Regions from separate parts of the Roseateles sp. GW821-FHT03B02 genome, predicted to be linked through region 1. Evidence: predicted binding sites of a transcription regulator. Region 1 holds the regulator's gene; the other holds the start of a gene.

Region 1 (7,756 bases):
GCAACCATCAGCTCGATCAACGTGAAGCCTTGGCTTCGGGAGCGGTGAAAGGTGCGCATGCGCGGATTCTCGGCAGCCCCCCCTGGCAGGCGGTCGGCACGCATACCGCTCGTCCCCTGAGTTGTGCCGCCGGTCGGCAACCACCATGAATGAGGGGATCAGGCGCACTTGGGCATGCTGGCCACCTTGCTGCCGACATAGCAGCTGCGCACGCGACCGGTGATGGCGACGACTTGTCGGATCGCCGTGCCGTCGCCCAGGCGCAGTTCGATACTGCCCGTCTGCGTCACCAGGGCTTGGCGATGCTGGAACTCAAGGGTCTCGGCATTGCTGCTGATCTGCACCGCTGGCTGCTGGGTAGCCACTCGGCCTTGATGAGCTGGCTGCCGAGATTCTTGCAAACGGTCTGGCCGCCCGTGCAATCGAAGTCGTTCCGGGTGCCCGCGTGCAGCACATCGCAGGCGCCGGCGCCCTTGCCGCTGACGCGGAAGAAGACCGAATCGCCCAGCCGTGCAGCCTCGCTGCGAGCAAAACGCAGATCCGTGGCGAGGGCTTCCGCGCTGCCGCGGAGCTTCTGCTCCTGGCGCAGCTTCCCCATGGCGGGCACCGCCTGCCCGAGCAGGGCGGCACAGATGCCGATGCCGGTGCAGAGTTCGACGAGGGTGAAACCACGGCTGCTGCGGCGGGGCCTTTGGCGATGCGGTTCATGGTGCTTCCCTGGGTTCGTTGCGAGTGAACGAACGCTAGAAAGCGGCCCTCGCCGCGTCTTTCCCCCTTAGGGCGGATCGAGGGGGGGATGGCGGGAGGCGCATCCCCTCGCTTCCCCTTGAAGGGGGACAGGGTCAACCCGGATCAGATCTCCCGGATCAGCTGCCGGAACTCGTCGACGTCCTCGAAGCTGCGGTAGACGGACGCGAAGCGCACGTAGGCCACCTTGTCGATCCGCTTGAGCTCCCGCATGACCAGCTCGCCCAGCCGGGTCGACGCGATCTCGCGCGCACCGCTGGCGAGCAGCTTCTCCTCGATGCGGTTGATGGCCGCGTCGATCTGCTCGACGCTGACCGGCCGCTTGCGCAGAGCCAGCTGCATGGAGGCACGCAGCTTGGACGCGTCGAAATCGGCGCGCCGCCCGTCCTTCTTGACGACCGAGGGCAGGGCGATATCGGCCCGTTCATACGTCGTGAAGCGCTTGTCGCATGACAGGCAGCGGCGCCGGCGCCGGACGACGTCGCCCTCGTCCGACTCCCGGGTTTCGGCGACCTGGGTTTCAGTGTGAGAGCAGAACGGGCAGCGCATGCCGGCGGCTTAACCGCGGTAGACCGGGAAGGCAGCCGTCAGCGCGGCGACCTTCTCGCGCACGGCAGCCAGGTTGGCCTCGTCGTGCGGCTTGTCCAGCACATCGGCGATCAGGTGGGCGGTCTGGCGGACCTGCTCCTCCTTGAAGCCGCGCGTCGTCATCGCAGGCGTGCCCAGGCGGATACCGCTGGTGACCATGGGCTTTTGCGGGTCGTTGGGGATGCCGTTCTTGTTGCAGGTCATGTGGGCGGCGCCCAGGATGGCCTCGGCTTCCTTGCCGGTCAGGTTCTTGGGGCGAAGGTCCACCAGCATGACGTGGCTCTCGGTGCCACCGGAGACGATGCGCAGGCCGCGCTCGATCAGCGTCTCGGCCAGCACCTTGGCGTTCTTGACGACCTGGGCCTGGTAGGCCTTGAACTCGGGCGTCAGCGCTTCCTTGAAGGCGACGGCCTTGCCGGCGATGACGTGCATCAGCGGGCCGCCCTGGATGCCGGGGAAGATGGCCGAGTTGATCTTCTTGGCGATGTCTTCCTTGTTCGTCAGGATGATGCCGCCGCGCGGGCCACGCAGGCTCTTGTGCGTGGTGGACGTGACGACGTCGGCGTGGGGCAGGGGGTTGGGGTAGACACCCGCGGCGATCAGGCCGGCGTAGTGGGCCATGTCGACCATGAAGTAGGCGCCGATCTCCTTGGCGATCTTGCCGAAGCGCTCGAAGTCGATGCGCAGGGAGTAGGCGGAGGCACCGGCGATGATGAGCTTGGGCTTCTTTTCGCGGGCCAGGGCTTCCATGGCGTCGTAGTCGATCTCTTCCTTGGCGTTAAGGCCATAGGAGATGACGTTGAACCACTTGCCGCTCATGTTCAGCGCCATGCCGTGGGTCAGGTGGCCGCCTTCGGCCAGGCTCATGCCCATGATGGTGTCGCCGGGCTGCAGCAGCGCGAAAAACACGCCCTGGTTGGCCTGCGAGCCTGAGTTGGGCTGCACGTTGGCGAACTCGGCGCCGAAGAGCTGCTTCAGGCGGTCGATGGCCAGCTGCTCGACGACGTCGACGTACTCGCAGCCGCCGTAGTAGCGTTTGCCGGGGTAGCCCTCGGCGTATTTGTTGGTCAGCTGGCTGCCCTGGGCCTGCATGACGGCCGGCGAGGTGTAGTTCTCGCTGGCGATCAGCTCGATGTGGTCTTCCTGGCGGCGATTCTCGTTCTGGACGGCGGTCCAGAGCTCGGGGTCGACCAGGGCGAGGGTGGAGGTGTTGCGGTCAAACATGCTGGTGTTCCGAAGGTCAGGCGGTGAATCCCCGGCGCTCACGAGCGAGCGTGAGTTCAGGGCTGCCCAGGCGAACGGCTGATAGCGGTTGCCATGTCGACAGAGGGCGGCCGCCTCACGCTCCCCGGTGGTGGCCCACCTCGGGTCAGCTCGTGACCCTGATCGCCAGTCGCGTGAGCGGCCAGTGTAGTGCAGGCCTCAGCGCAGCAGGGCAACCTGGGCAGATTCGCCGGCCGGCGAGGAGGCGGCTTCGCGCGACGGGCGCGCCGTGGTGCTGGCGGGCACCGTGCGGCCGGCGGCCACGGACTTGAGCAGATCGTGCTCGGCAAGCACGCGTCCGGCGTAGCCGGTGTCCTCGGCGATGTTGGCCGCGCCGACGTAGTAGCGCAGCCCCTCTTCAAGGCTGCCTGCGCGCTGGATGCACTCCTTCAGCACCTGCACACCGACGCGCAGATTGGTCACCGGATCGAAGGCGGCCAACGTGCCGCCGAAGGCCTCGTACTTGTCGTCGTGCACGCGGGTCATGACCTGCATCAGGCCTTGCGCACCCACGGCGCTCTGCGCAAACGGATTGAAGCGCGACTCGATGGCCATGATGGCCAGGATCAGCGTCGGCTCGACCTTGGCGCGCTGGCCCACAGCCCAGGCTTCCTGCACCAGGCGGCTGATCGGCTCGGGCGCCACGCTGTAACGGCGTGCCAGCCAGTGCGCCACGGCGGCCTGCTGGCGGCTGAGCTCGCGCGGGTCGGTGGCGGTGGCGCGGGCAATGGCATCCGGCTCGGCGGTGGCCAGCAGCGTGTTGCCCTCGGCCTCTGCGCGGGCCTCGTGGCGGGCGCTGAGCCAGCCCAGCGTGGCGGACTCCACCTTCTCGCGCAGGCCGGCCTGGCTCGTGAACACCAGCAGCACCGACACCACGGCCAGCCCAACGAGGGCCAGCGTGTTGTGGCTGACCACGAGCAGGCCGTTGCCGATGTCCTTCACGAACAGCGACGCCGATTCCCGCGTGTGGCGAGCCAGGCTGATGAGGTCTTGACGTGTCGTCATGCGACTCCTTGTGTCGCGGCCCGCTTCAGGCTGCCTCGGGGTGAGGCGGTCTGGGTGGAGCGACGGTGATAATTTCCCGGCCGATGGCTTGGGTCTGTGGCATCTGCGTGCCCGGAGGACCTGACCGGTTGGGTTTCAGTACAAACCCGAAGCCACGAATTTTACGGGTCGAAGATAACCAGTCAAGGTTGTTTTGGCCCTTCAAAACTACTTTTAGTTATGAAATACAGCGACCTGAGGGACTTCATGGCCGGGCTGGAAAGCCTAGGAGAGCTCAAGCGCGTGCGTGAAAAAGTCTCGCCGGTGCTGGAAATGACAGCCCTCAGCGACCGCGTGCTGAGGGCCGGCGGACCAGCCCTGCTGTTCGAGTCTCCCGAGGGTCATGCCACCCCTGCCTTGACCAATCTTTTCGGGACAACACGACGCGTCGCACTCGGCATGGGCGCTGAATCTCTGGCCGATTTGAGGGACGTCGGGCGGGTACTGGCCAGTCTCAAGGAGCCCGACCCGCCAAAGGGCTTGAAGGACACGGCCAAGCTGCTGCAGATGGCCAAGGCGCTGTGGGACATGAAGCCCGCCGTGCGGCGCCACGCCCCCTGCCAGGAGGAGGTGTTCGAAGGCGCCGACATCGACCTCGGCCGACTGCCCATCCAGACCTGCTGGCCGGACGACGCAGCCCCCCTGATCACGTGGGGGCTCGTCATCACCCGGGGTCCGACCCGCACCCGACAGAACCTCGGCATCTACCGTCAGCAACTGATTTCGTCCCGCCAGGTCATCATGCGCTGGCTGGCGCACCGAGGCGGTGCACTGGATTTCCGCGACCATGCACTGACCCATCCGGGCGAGCCGTTCCCCCTCGCCGTCGCCCTGGGCGCGGATCCGGCCACCATCCTGGGCGCCGTCACGCCCGTGCCGGACAGCCTGTCCGAATACCAATTCGCCGGCCTGCTGCGCGGCTCGCGGACCGAACTGGTCAACACGTGCGTGGGCAAGAACTTGCCGCTGCAGGCGCCCGCCTCGGCCGAGATCGTGCTGGAAGGCCACATCCCGCCCGCCGCGCCCGGGTTCACCGGCGTCAGCGAGCGCGGCGTGCCGCTGAAGGAGAAGGGCGGCTACCTGCACGCGCTGGAAGGCCCCTTCGGCGACCACACCGGCTATTACAACGAGCAGGACTGGTTTCCCGTCTTCGAGATCACGCGCCAGACCCAGCGCAAGAACCCGATCTACCACTCCACTTACACCGGCAAGCCACCCGACGAGCCCGCCATCCTCGGCGTGGCCCTCAATGAGGTCTTTGTGCCGATCTTGCAGAAGCAGTTTCCGGAGATTGTCGACTTCTACCTCCCGCCCGAGGGCTGCAGCTACCGCATGGCCGTCGTGTCGATCAGGAAGTCCTACCCGGGCCACGCCAAGCGGCTGATGTTCGGCATCTGGAGCTTCCTGCGCCAGTTCATGTACACCAAGTTCATCGTCGTCGTGGACGACGACATCGACACGCGCAACTGGCAGGAGGTGATCTGGGCCATCACGACCCGCATGGACCCGGTGCGCGACACCACATTGGTGGACAACACCCCCATCGACTATCTCGACTTCGCCTCGCCCGTCAGCGGCCTGGGCGGCAAGATGGGGCTGGACGCCACCAACAAATGGCCCGGTGAGACCAGCCGCGAATGGGGCCGTGGCATCAGCCTGCCGCCCGAGGTCACGAAGCGTGCCGAGGCGCTATTCGGGCAACTCTTCTTGAAGCCCTGACCGCGCTCGCCTACTGTTGAAGTGCCTTTTGAGGCAAACCCTCTGGCGCAATCCCTTGCGCGCCAGGAGCCCTTCGGCAGATCGCCGTAGAGCCCCAAGGTGGCATCGCCACCCACCCCGCCCGGCCCGCAAGCCCGGCGGGGTTTCTATTTGTGCTGCCTCAGCGTCCGGCCAACCAGGCCAGCGTCTCGTAGACGACGTACCTGACCCGCCCGAAGCCCCCGACCGAAGGGCACCAGTCACCGAAACTGCTCAGCGCATCCTCCCGCAACCCTACCGGTGCGGGCAGCAACTGGATGCCGAGCGGCGCCGCCTCGGCCTCGAAAGCCCGTAGCGCGCGGCGCATGTGGGCGTCGTGCGTGACGAGGACGACCTGCTTCACCCCTGCAGCCGCCAGCAGGGGCAGGGTCTGGGCAGCGTTCTCGCGCGTGTCGCGCGAACGGCCTTCGGCCCAGCGCAGCGGCAGGCCGTATTCCTCGGCCGCCACTCGGCCCACCGTGATCGCTTCGGGCTGGCGCAATTCCGTCGCCGTCCAGCCAATGCCGCCGGAAAAGCCCAGCGGCCAGCCGGTGCGCCGAGCCAGCCAGACGCCGTAGGCCAGGCGCTCGGCGGTGAGCTCGGTCGGCGCGCCGGCGCCATATTCCGGCGCCAGCCGCCTGACACCCCCACCCAGCACCAGCACCGCGCCATCGCTGCGGCCACGCAGCGCGTCGACCCGGCCGGGATTCAGCAGCGCAGGCTTGCCCGCGGCCCGGCTCAGCAGCTCGCCCACCGCCTCCGTGCCTGACAGCCAGACGCCGGCCAGCGCCAGGCCCAGCAGCGTCGCGCCAAGACGCCGGCCGCGCCTGAGCCGCCAGCCTCCCCAGGCCGCCAGCAGCAGCAACGGCGTGGGCGGCAACGCGACCACGAGCAGCAAGGACTTGAAACCGGAATAGTCGAGGTGCAGGCTCACGGCGGCATCATCGCCGACATCAATAATGCAGCTGCCGTGACGACCACCTCCCGCTCCCCCGCCCGCATCGCCCGTCTCGGGCTCCTGACCCTGGCCGCGCTGTCGGCCGTCGGCACCTTGCTGCTGCTCGTGGTGACGCTTGCCCTGCCGAGCTGGGTCGGCGGTCGCGGGGCGGCGCTGGCCACGCAGGCCCTGGGCAGGCCGGTGCACATCGAGCAGGCCAGCTTCCAGCCCTGGCGCCTGGCGCTCGTCGTCGAGGGCCTGAGCATTGCCGGCCCCGGCGCCGGCACCCCCCCGCTGTTCACGCTGGCTAAGCTGGACGCCGCCCTGTCCCTGCGCTCCCTGCTGCGCGGCCGGGCTGTCATCGAGTCCCTGGCTCTGACCCGACCCGAGCTGCGCCTGACCCGCACGGCCGTCGGCCGTTACGACGTCGACGACCTCATCCAGCGTTTTGCCGCCAAACCCGGCGCGCCCGAGGAGGCCGATCCCGAATTCGCCGTCTACAACATCGAGCTGAGCGAGGGCCGCATCCTGTTCGACGACCGCCCCGTGCAGCGCAGGCACGAACTGGCCGGCCTGCACCTGGCTCTGCCTTTCCTGTCAACGCTGCCGGGGGACGTAGAAGTCAAGGTGCTGCCCCAGCTGCGCGGCAAGCTCGACGGCGTGGCCTTCGACAGCCGCGCCGAGGCCCTGCCTTTCGCGGACGATGCGAGCGCGCGCCTGTCTTTCAAGTTCGCCGGCCTGGATCTGGCCCCGCTGGCTGCCTATGTGCCCGCCAGCGCACCCATCCGTTTGACCGGCGGGCGGCTGGACGTCGACCTGGCGGTGGATTTTGCGGAGCGCCCCAAGCAGCCCCCCGGCGTCAAGCTCAGCGGCCTCGTCCAGTTGCATGAACTTTCGCTGACGCAGCCAGATGGCCAATCCCTGCTCGGCTTCAAGCGCCTGAGCCTGCCGCTGGCCGATGTGCAGCCACTGCGCCGCCAGCTCGGCTTCGGCCAGATCCTGCTGGAGTCGCCCAGCGCCTGGCCGCGCGCGCTGCCGGCACAGCCCCAACAGGCGAACGCGCCGGCCGCACCCCCCTGGCAGATCACCATGGCGGGCGCCGAGGTCAGGGACGGCCGCGTCACCGTCAAGGATCTGGTGTTCGACGCCATCCAGCTCAAGCTCGCCGCCGCGGCGTGGCCGCTGAAGGCGTCCACCCAGCTCGACGCCAGCCTGCGGCTGGACCAGGCCATGCTGGCTGCGCAGGCCAGGCTGTCGCCCGAACTGCTGCAGGCCGACGCCACGCTGACCGGCCTGGCTCTGGAGCGCCTTGCGGCCTGGCTGCCGCTGCCCGCTGGCGCCCGGCTGAGCGCCGGGGTGTCGACCCGACTCGGCCTGAGCGTGAAGGAGCCGCTGGCCGCCGGCGCCGCCGACCGTGCCCAGCTGACGCTGGCCGAGCTG
Region 2 (7,756 bases), on a different contig from region 1:
TTCGGCGTGGCCGTGCTGCACGCCGCGCTGATGAATCGGGCCGAGACGCGGCTGCGCCAGAAGCAGGCCACGCCTGGCGGCCTGCCGCTGCTGCAGCTGGAGCGGCTGACCTTCCAGTTCGTGGCCGCGGGCGTGGGTGTGCTGTCGCTGGCCATCTTCCTCGGCTGGTGGTTCACGCCGACCTGGAAGTGGGACCACAAGAACCTGCTGGCCGTGCTGGGCTGGCTCGTGCTGACTGGCCTGCTGGTGGGCCGGCGCATCTATGGCTGGCGCGGCCGACGCGCCACGCGCTGGCTCTACGCCGGTGCGGCCCTGCTGCTGCTGTCCTATGCCGGCTCGCGCTTCGTGCTGGAGGTCATCCTGCAACGGGCGGTCAACGGAGTCGGTGCTTGAAATACCTGTTGCTGCTGTTGCTGCTGGGCGGCCTCTTCCTCGTGCTGGGTGCCCGGCGCGGCCGGCCGCGCGAGCCCGAATCGCGCGCGCCCGCGCCACCGGCAGCGCCGCAGGCCATGTCGCGCTGCGCAGAGTGCGGCGTGCATCTGCCGGCGGACGAGGCGCTGCCGGGCAAGGGCGGCATGTTCTGCAGCGCGGCGCATCGGGCCAGCTTCGAAGCCCGCCAGGGCCAGGCTTGAGCGTGAGCAGCCTCGCCGGCGAGGGCAGCTGGTTCGTCGAGTCCACGCCGGCCGAGCCGGCCGAGAGCAGCGCCAGCTTCGAGCGCCTGTACCGCGCCTTCCTGGCCGCCCGCGCGGCGCTGGGCCTGGCGCTGATCGCGGCCCAGCTGATCGCGGCGGCCCTGTCCACGCCGCCGGCCTCGTCGACGCTGGGGCTGAGCGCCTCCTATGCAGCCGCCGCGGTGGCGCTGTGGTTGCTGCCCCAGCTGCGCCGCGGCGCGTCGGCGCGCAGCCTGGCTCGCATCAGCAGCCCCCACTGGTGGAGCGCCATCGGCGTCGACCTGATCCTGTTCGGCGTGCTGCATGCGCTGGACCCCAGCGGCGTGAACTACGGTGCTTTGTTCGTGATGCCCGTGCTGATGGCGGCCGTGCTGAGCCCGCGCCTGCTGGCGCTGGCCACAGCGGCGATGGCGACGCTGGGCCTGCTGGGTGCGGCGGGCTGGTCGTTGCTGTCGGGCGCGGACGTGGGCCTGAAGACGACGCAGGCCGGCCTGGTGGGCAGCGGTCTGTTCGCCGTCAGCCTGCTGGCCGGCGAGCTGAGTGCGCGGCTGGCGCGCGAGGAAAAGGCCGCGCGCGGCAGCCTGGCGCTGGCCCGTCAGCAGGAGCTGCTGAACCGTCTGGTCATCGACGAGATGCAGGAGGGCGTGCTCGTCGTCGACCGGCGTGGCCGGGTGCGGGCGATGAACCCGGCCTCGCGCGCACTGCTTGGCGCAGCCAGCGGCGAGCTGAGCTGGCAGCTGCGCGGCCGGGCCGACTGGCAGCCTCTGGTGCTGGCGCTGGAAAGCGCCTATGCCGGTGGCGCGGGCGGCGCGGGTGCGGAGGTGGACGTGGCGCTGCCCCTGGCCAGTGGCGCCAGCCGCAGCCTGCGCCTGCGCCTGCGCTTCACGCGCCAGCGCGAGGGCAGCGAGGAGCTGTGCGTGCTCTTCGTCGAGGACAACCGCGAGTTGCTGGCGCGCACCCGCCAGGAGAAGCTGGCTGCGATGGGCCGGGTGTCGGCCGGCATCGCGCACGAGATCCGCAACCCTCTGGCGGCCATCGCGCAGGCCAATGCGTTGCTGGCCGAGGACGTGGGCGGCACGCGCGCCGAGCAGCTGACCCAGATGGTGGCCTCGAATGTGCAGCGGCTCAAGCGACTGGTCGACGACGTCAGCGAGCTGGCGCCCAGCGTGCAGCCCGACACTCAGGCCCTGGATATCAGCGCCCTGGTGCAGGAGGCCTGCGAGGACTGGGCCTATGTCAACAACATCGTGGCCGGCGATGCGAGCCGCCTCCGGCTGCAGATCGCCTCGCCCGGCCTGATGGGGCTGTTCGATGCTGAGCACCTGCGCCGCGTGCTCGTCAACCTGCTGGACAACGCACACCGGCATGCCGACCCCGGCGCCGGCGCGATCCAGGTCGTGCTGGCCCGGCAGGGCGATGCGCTGGACCTGGTCGTGCGCAGCGTCGGCGCCCCGGTGCCGCCCGAGATCGAGCGCCATCTGTTCGAGCCCTTCTTCTCGACGCGCAGCCGCGGTTCGGGCTTGGGCCTCTATATTTGCCGTGAACTGTGCGAGCGCCACGGCGCCGCCATCGACTACCGCCGTGCATCCGAGGCGGCCGCCAACGAATTCAGCGTTCGACTGCGCACCCCTCAATCCGCATGACTTCTGCTGCCCCCCCCCCGCGCCTGCTGGTCGTCGACGACGAGCCCGACCTGCGCACGCTCTACGAGCTGACGCTGCTGCGCGAGGGCTACGAGATCGACAGCGCCGGCTCGGTGGCCGAGGCGCTGGACCATCTGCAGGCCGGAACCTACAGCGCGGTCATCACCGACATGAAGCTGCCCGACGGCTCGGGCCTGTCGCTGCTGCGCTGGCTGGAGCAGGCCGGGCGGCCGGAGAAGGCCATCGTCATCACGGCCTTCGGCTCGGCCGAGAACGCCGTCGAGGCGTTGAAGGCCGGCGCCTACGACTACCTGACCAAGCCGGTGGATTTGCGCCAGTTCCGCCTCGTCGTGGGCTCTGCGCTGGGGCGCGTGGCGGCCGAGCCGGCGCCCGTGGCGAAGGAGGAGGTCGCGGCGCCGGCCTCGGCCCTGCGGTTGGTTGGCGAATCCCCGGCCATCCGTGCCGTGCGCTCGCTGATCGACAAGGTGGGGCGCAGCATGGCGCCGGTGTTGGTGCAGGGCGAGTCGGGCACCGGGAAGGAGCTGGTGGCGCGCGCCATCCATGACCATGGCGCGCGCGCCGGGCAGCGCTTCGTCGCGGTGAATTGCGGCGCCATTCCCGAGAACCTGCTGGAGGCGGAGTTCTTCGGCTACCGCAAGGGCGCCTTCACCGGCGCCAACGAGGACCGCGAGGGCTTCTTCCAGGCGGCCGACGGCGGCACGCTCTTCCTGGACGAAATCGGCGACCTGCCGCTGGCCATGCAGAGCAAGCTGCTGCGGGTCATCCAGGAGCGTTCGGTGCGCCCGGTGGGGGCGACTGCGGAGACACCCATCAATGTGCGCATCCTCAGTGCGACGCACAAGGATCTCGGCGCCGAGGTGGCCGGCGGGCGCTTCCGCCAGGACTTGTTCTACCGCCTCAACGTCATCCAGATCCGCGTGCCGCCGCTGCGCGAGCGGCTGGAAGACCTGGGGTTGATCAGCACCCGGGTGCTGGCCCGCATCGCCCAGGACGCCGGCGTGTCGCCTGCGCCGAGGCTGACGGCTGCCGCGCTGCAGACCTTGTCGCGCTACGCCTTCCCCGGCAACGTGCGCGAGCTGGAGAACCTGCTGCACCGCGCGCTGGCCCTGGCCGGTGGCGAGTGGATAGACGCCGACGACCTCGGCCTGCCCGATACCTTGCTGGACGAGAGCCGCAGCGAATCGCAGTTCGCCTCGCTGGAAACGCCGGTGGCCGCCGAACCAGTGGCCGAGGGGCTGTCGCTGCCGGAGCAACTGCCCAGCGATCTGGCGCGTTATCTCGACGAGGTCGAGCGCGCCATCCTGCTGCGCGCGCTGGAGCTGCACCGCTTCAACCGCACGGCGGCGGCGGCCAGCCTGGGGCTGTCGCTGCGGCAGATCCGCTACCGCATGGCACGGCTGGCGATCTCGGCCGGCGACAGCTGAGGCGAGAAAAATCCCTCTCGGGATTTGCCCTGCTTGAATCCGTCACGAGGACTGATTGGCGGCGGGTGTTGCGCGCCGAAATGCAGCAACGGCGCGGGCTGGCGGCCCGCTTCAGCCCGCTAGCCCAATGCCCATGCGGGCCGTGGCGGACAAGCCCCGATCTGATCGGGGCAAGGTGCACGACCGGCTGCTTTTCCGGTCAAGCGCCGGCCAGGGTTTGACACTAGCGGTAGTGCTTGAGGGGGGCGAGGGCCATAGATATAGTGTCCCTTCGTGTTATCCTGCTGACCCAGTCGACCCCCATGCCCATCCCCTCGGAATCGCTGTTCGCTGTGGCCAGGCCGCAGCGGCAATGCACCCGAGGCCCAAGCCGGAATGCCGGCTTGGCAGTGGACCGGCAGGGACGAAATACCCCAACTGAACCAACGCGCGACGCGCCGACCCGGACCCGGGTTGCTGCCGCGCATTTGCCCGTCATTTCTCGATAAAGGATCCCCTCATGCTGCAAGAAGCCGCCACGGGCCAGGCCGCCCCCGCCGCCTCGCTTTCCCCGGTATCGCCGGTTGCGTTTGGATCCGACGCACAAGCCCCCACCGCCCCGACGCTGACGACCTACCAGGCTTACCAGATCATTCGCCGCAACGGCGCCGTGGTTTCGTTCGAGCCGAGCAAGATCGCCGTCGCGCTGATGAAGGCCTTCCTGGCTGTGCACGGCACCAGCGGCGCGGCCTCGGCCAGCGTGCGCGAGACGGTCGAGCAGCTGACCCAGAACGTCGTGCGCGCGCTGCTGCGGTCGCGCCCGAGCGGCGGCACCTTCCACATCGAAGACGTGCAGGACCAGGTCGAGCTGGGCCTGATGCGCAGCGGTCACCATGAAGTCGCCCGCGCCTATGTGCTGTACCGCGAGCGCCGCGCGCAGGAGCGCGCCGCCCAAGGCGAAGCCGCCCGCGCCGCCGAGCCGCAGCTGATGGTGGTGGACGGCGGCGAGCGCCGCCCGCTGGACCTCGGCGCGCTGAAGTCGCTGATCGCCTCGGCCTGCGAGAACCTGGGCGCCGACGTGAAGCCCGAGCCCGTGCTCGCCGAGACCCAGCGCAACCTGTACGACGGCGTCGCCATCGACGAGGTCTACAAGGCTGCCATCCTGGCCGCGCGCACGCTGATCGAGAAGGACCCGGGCTACAGCCGCGCCACCGCCCGCCTGCTGCTGCACACCATCCGCCGCGAGATCATTGGCGGCGAGGTCACGCAGGCCGAGATGCAGGCGCGTTATGCCGAGTACTTCCCCGGCTACATCAAGAAGGGCATCAAGGCCGAGCTGCTCGACGAGAAGCTGGGTCAGTACGATCTGGCCAGGCTGGGCGCAGCGCTGAAGGCCGAGCGCGACCTGCAGTTCGACTACCTGGGCCTGCAGACCCTGTACGACCGCTACTTCCTGCACATCGAAGACGTGCGCATCGAGATGCCGCAGGCCTTCTTCATGCGCGTGGCCATGGGCCTGGCCCTGGGCGAGATCGATCGCGAGGCCCGCGCCATCGAGTTCTACGAAGTGCTGTCGAGCTTCGACTTCATGAGCTCCACGCCGACGCTGTTCAACGCCGGCACGCGCCGCTCGCAGCTGTCGTCCTGCTACCTGACGACCGTGTCCGACGACCTGGACGGCATCTACGAGGCGCTGAAGGAAAACGCGCTGCTGAGCAAGTTTGCCGGCGGCCTGGGCAACGACTGGACCCCGGTGCGCGCGCTCGGCTCGCACATCAAGGGCACCAACGGCAAGTCGCAGGGCGTCGTGCCCTTCCTGAAGGTCGTCAACGACACGGCCGTGGCCGTGAACCAGGGCGGCAAGCGCAAGGGCGCCGTCTGCGCCTACCTGGAAAGCTGGCACCTGGATATCGAAGAGTTCCTGGACCTGCGCAAGAACACCGGCGACGACCGCCGCCGCACCCATGACATGAACACGGCGAACTGGATTCCCGACCTGTTCATGAAGCGCGTGCTGGAAGGCGGCGACTGGACGCTGTTCAGCCCCTCCACCTGCCCGGATCTGCATGACAAGTTCGGCAAGGCCTTCGAGGAGGCCTATGTGGGGTATGAGCGCAAGGCGGACAGCGGCGAGCTCAAGCTTTTCAAGCGCATGCCGGCCAAAGACCTGTGGCGCAAGATGCTCTCGATGCTGTTCGAGACGGGCCACCCCTGGATCACGTTCAAGGACGCCTGCAACGTGCGCAGCCCGCAGCAGCATGTCGGCGTCGTGCACTCGTCCAATCTGTGCACCGAGATCACGCTGAATACCAACGACAGCGAGATCGCCGTCTGCAACCTCGGCTCCGTCAACCTGGCCCAGCACATCAAGGATGGCCAGATCGACCAGGCCAAGCTGAAGAAGACCGTGCGCACGGCCATGCGCATGCTGGATAACGTCATCGACATCAACTACTACGCCGTCAAGAAGGCGCGTGATTCCAACCTGCGCCACCGTCCGGTGGGCCTGGGCATCATGGGCTTCCAGGATGCGCTCTACCAGCTGCGCACGCCCTACGCGAGCCAGGCCGCCGTCGAGTTCGCCGACCGCTCGATGGAAGCCGTCTGCTACCACGCCTACTGGGCGTCGACGGAGCTGGCCGAGGAGCGCGGGCGCTACAGCAGCTACAAGGGTTCGCTGTGGGATCGCGGCATCCTGCCGATCGACTCGCTGGACCTGCTGGCCGAGGCCCGCGGTGGCTATGTCGACGTGGACCGTTCGACCTCGATGGACTGGGACGCACTGCGCGGCCGCATCGCCACCTACGGCATGCGCAACAGCAACTGCGTCGCCATCGCGCCCACGGCCACCATCTCCAACATCATCGGCGTCGACGCGTCCATCGAGCCGTGCTTCGGCAACCTCTCGGTCAAGTCCAACCTGTCGGGCGAGTTCACCGTCATCAACGAGTCCCTCGTGCGTGACCTGAAGGCGCTGGGCCTGTGGGACGACGTGATGGTCATGGACCTCAAGCACTTCGACGGCTCGTTGCGCCGCATCGACCGTGTGCCTGAGGACATCAAGGCGCTGTACGCAACGGCCTTCGAAGTCGACACCGTGTGGCTGATCGAAGCCGGCGCGCGCCGCCAGAAGTGGATCGACCAGGCGCAGAGCCTGAACATCTACATGGCCGGGGCGTCGGGCAAGAAGCTCGACGAGACCTACAAGCTTGCCTGGCAGCGCGGCCTGAAGACGACCTACTACCTGCGCACCATCAGCGCCACGCAGGCCGAGAAGAGCACCGTCACGCGCTCGGGCCAGCTCAATGCGGTGTCCAACAGCGCCGCGCCGGTGATGGCTGCGACGGCCGCGCCTGTCGCCGCCGTCGAGCCGGAACTGCCGGCGACGGACATGAAGTTCTGCGCCATCGACGACCCAGGTTGCGAGGCCTGCCAGTAATCGAAGCGGCAGCGTCGACATGTATAGACAAGTTGGCGCTGCTTGTTTTCGATGCCCTCGCGCAACAAAGATTGCGCGAATGATGCAAATAGCAGTTGCTGGTTCTTGTTGATTTGCACCAGCACTGCCGATAATTCGAAGTGATAGGAAGCAAACCATGCTGGATTGGGACGAAGACCTGAAGTCCACTGATACCTCTGCCGCGAAACCCCTCGCGGCCATGCCTTCGGCGACAGCGTCGCACGGAGCTGCCAGCGTCTCGATGCCCGCCCCCCAACTGTCCGGTGAACCCACGACCGCGCGTCGCGTGAAGGCTGCCGACAAGCGCATCATCAACGGCCAGACCGACGTCAACCAGCTGGTGCCGTTCAAGTACAAGTGGGCCTGGGAGAAGTACCTTGCCACCTGCGCCAACCACTGGATGCCGCAGGAGGTGAACATGAGCCGCGACATCGCGCTCTGGAAGGACCCCAACGGCCTGACCGAAGACGAGCGCCGCATCATTAAGCGCAACCTCGGCTTCTTCGTCACCGCCGACTCGCTGGCCGCCAACAACATCGTGCTGGGCACTTACCGCCA

What was found. Region 1 encodes NrdR, which represses ribonucleotide reductase genes. Its sites were predicted from a motif close to CACNANATNTNGTG; they were not measured.
Region 2: the regulator NrdR is predicted to act here: its motif matches at 4,012-4,025, upstream of AC07VX_RS00345 (ribonucleoside-diphosphate reductase subunit alpha).

What each region holds. Positions count from the first base shown of each region.
Region 1 covers NZ_JBWKUV010000002.1:514,851-522,606, reverse strand. The annotation lists gene AC07VX_RS08775 (type IV pilin protein) at 1-59, opposite strand, end outside; gene AC07VX_RS08770 (hypothetical protein) at 159-365, opposite strand; gene AC07VX_RS08765 (hypothetical protein) at 287-508, opposite strand; gene AC07VX_RS08760 (hypothetical protein) at 446-736, shown strand; gene nrdR (transcriptional regulator NrdR) at 853-1,296, opposite strand; gene glyA (serine hydroxymethyltransferase) at 1,306-2,559, opposite strand; ZMP/ZTP riboswitch at 2,617-2,742, opposite strand; gene AC07VX_RS08745 (lytic transglycosylase domain-containing protein) at 2,758-3,603, opposite strand; gene ubiD (4-hydroxy-3-polyprenylbenzoate decarboxylase) at 3,823-5,361, shown strand; gene AC07VX_RS08735 (YdcF family protein) at 5,522-6,313, opposite strand; gene AC07VX_RS08730 (DUF748 domain-containing protein) at 6,350-7,756, shown strand, end outside.
Region 2 covers NZ_JBWKUV010000001.1:66,578-74,333, reverse strand. The annotation lists gene AC07VX_RS00365 (cytochrome C assembly family protein) at 1-393, shown strand, start outside; gene AC07VX_RS00360 (PP0621 family protein) at 390-632, shown strand; gene AC07VX_RS00355 (sensor histidine kinase) at 635-2,314, shown strand; gene AC07VX_RS00350 (sigma-54-dependent transcriptional regulator) at 2,311-3,759, shown strand; gene AC07VX_RS00345 (ribonucleoside-diphosphate reductase subunit alpha) at 4,262-7,177, shown strand; gene AC07VX_RS00340 (ribonucleotide-diphosphate reductase subunit beta) at 7,335-7,756, shown strand, end outside.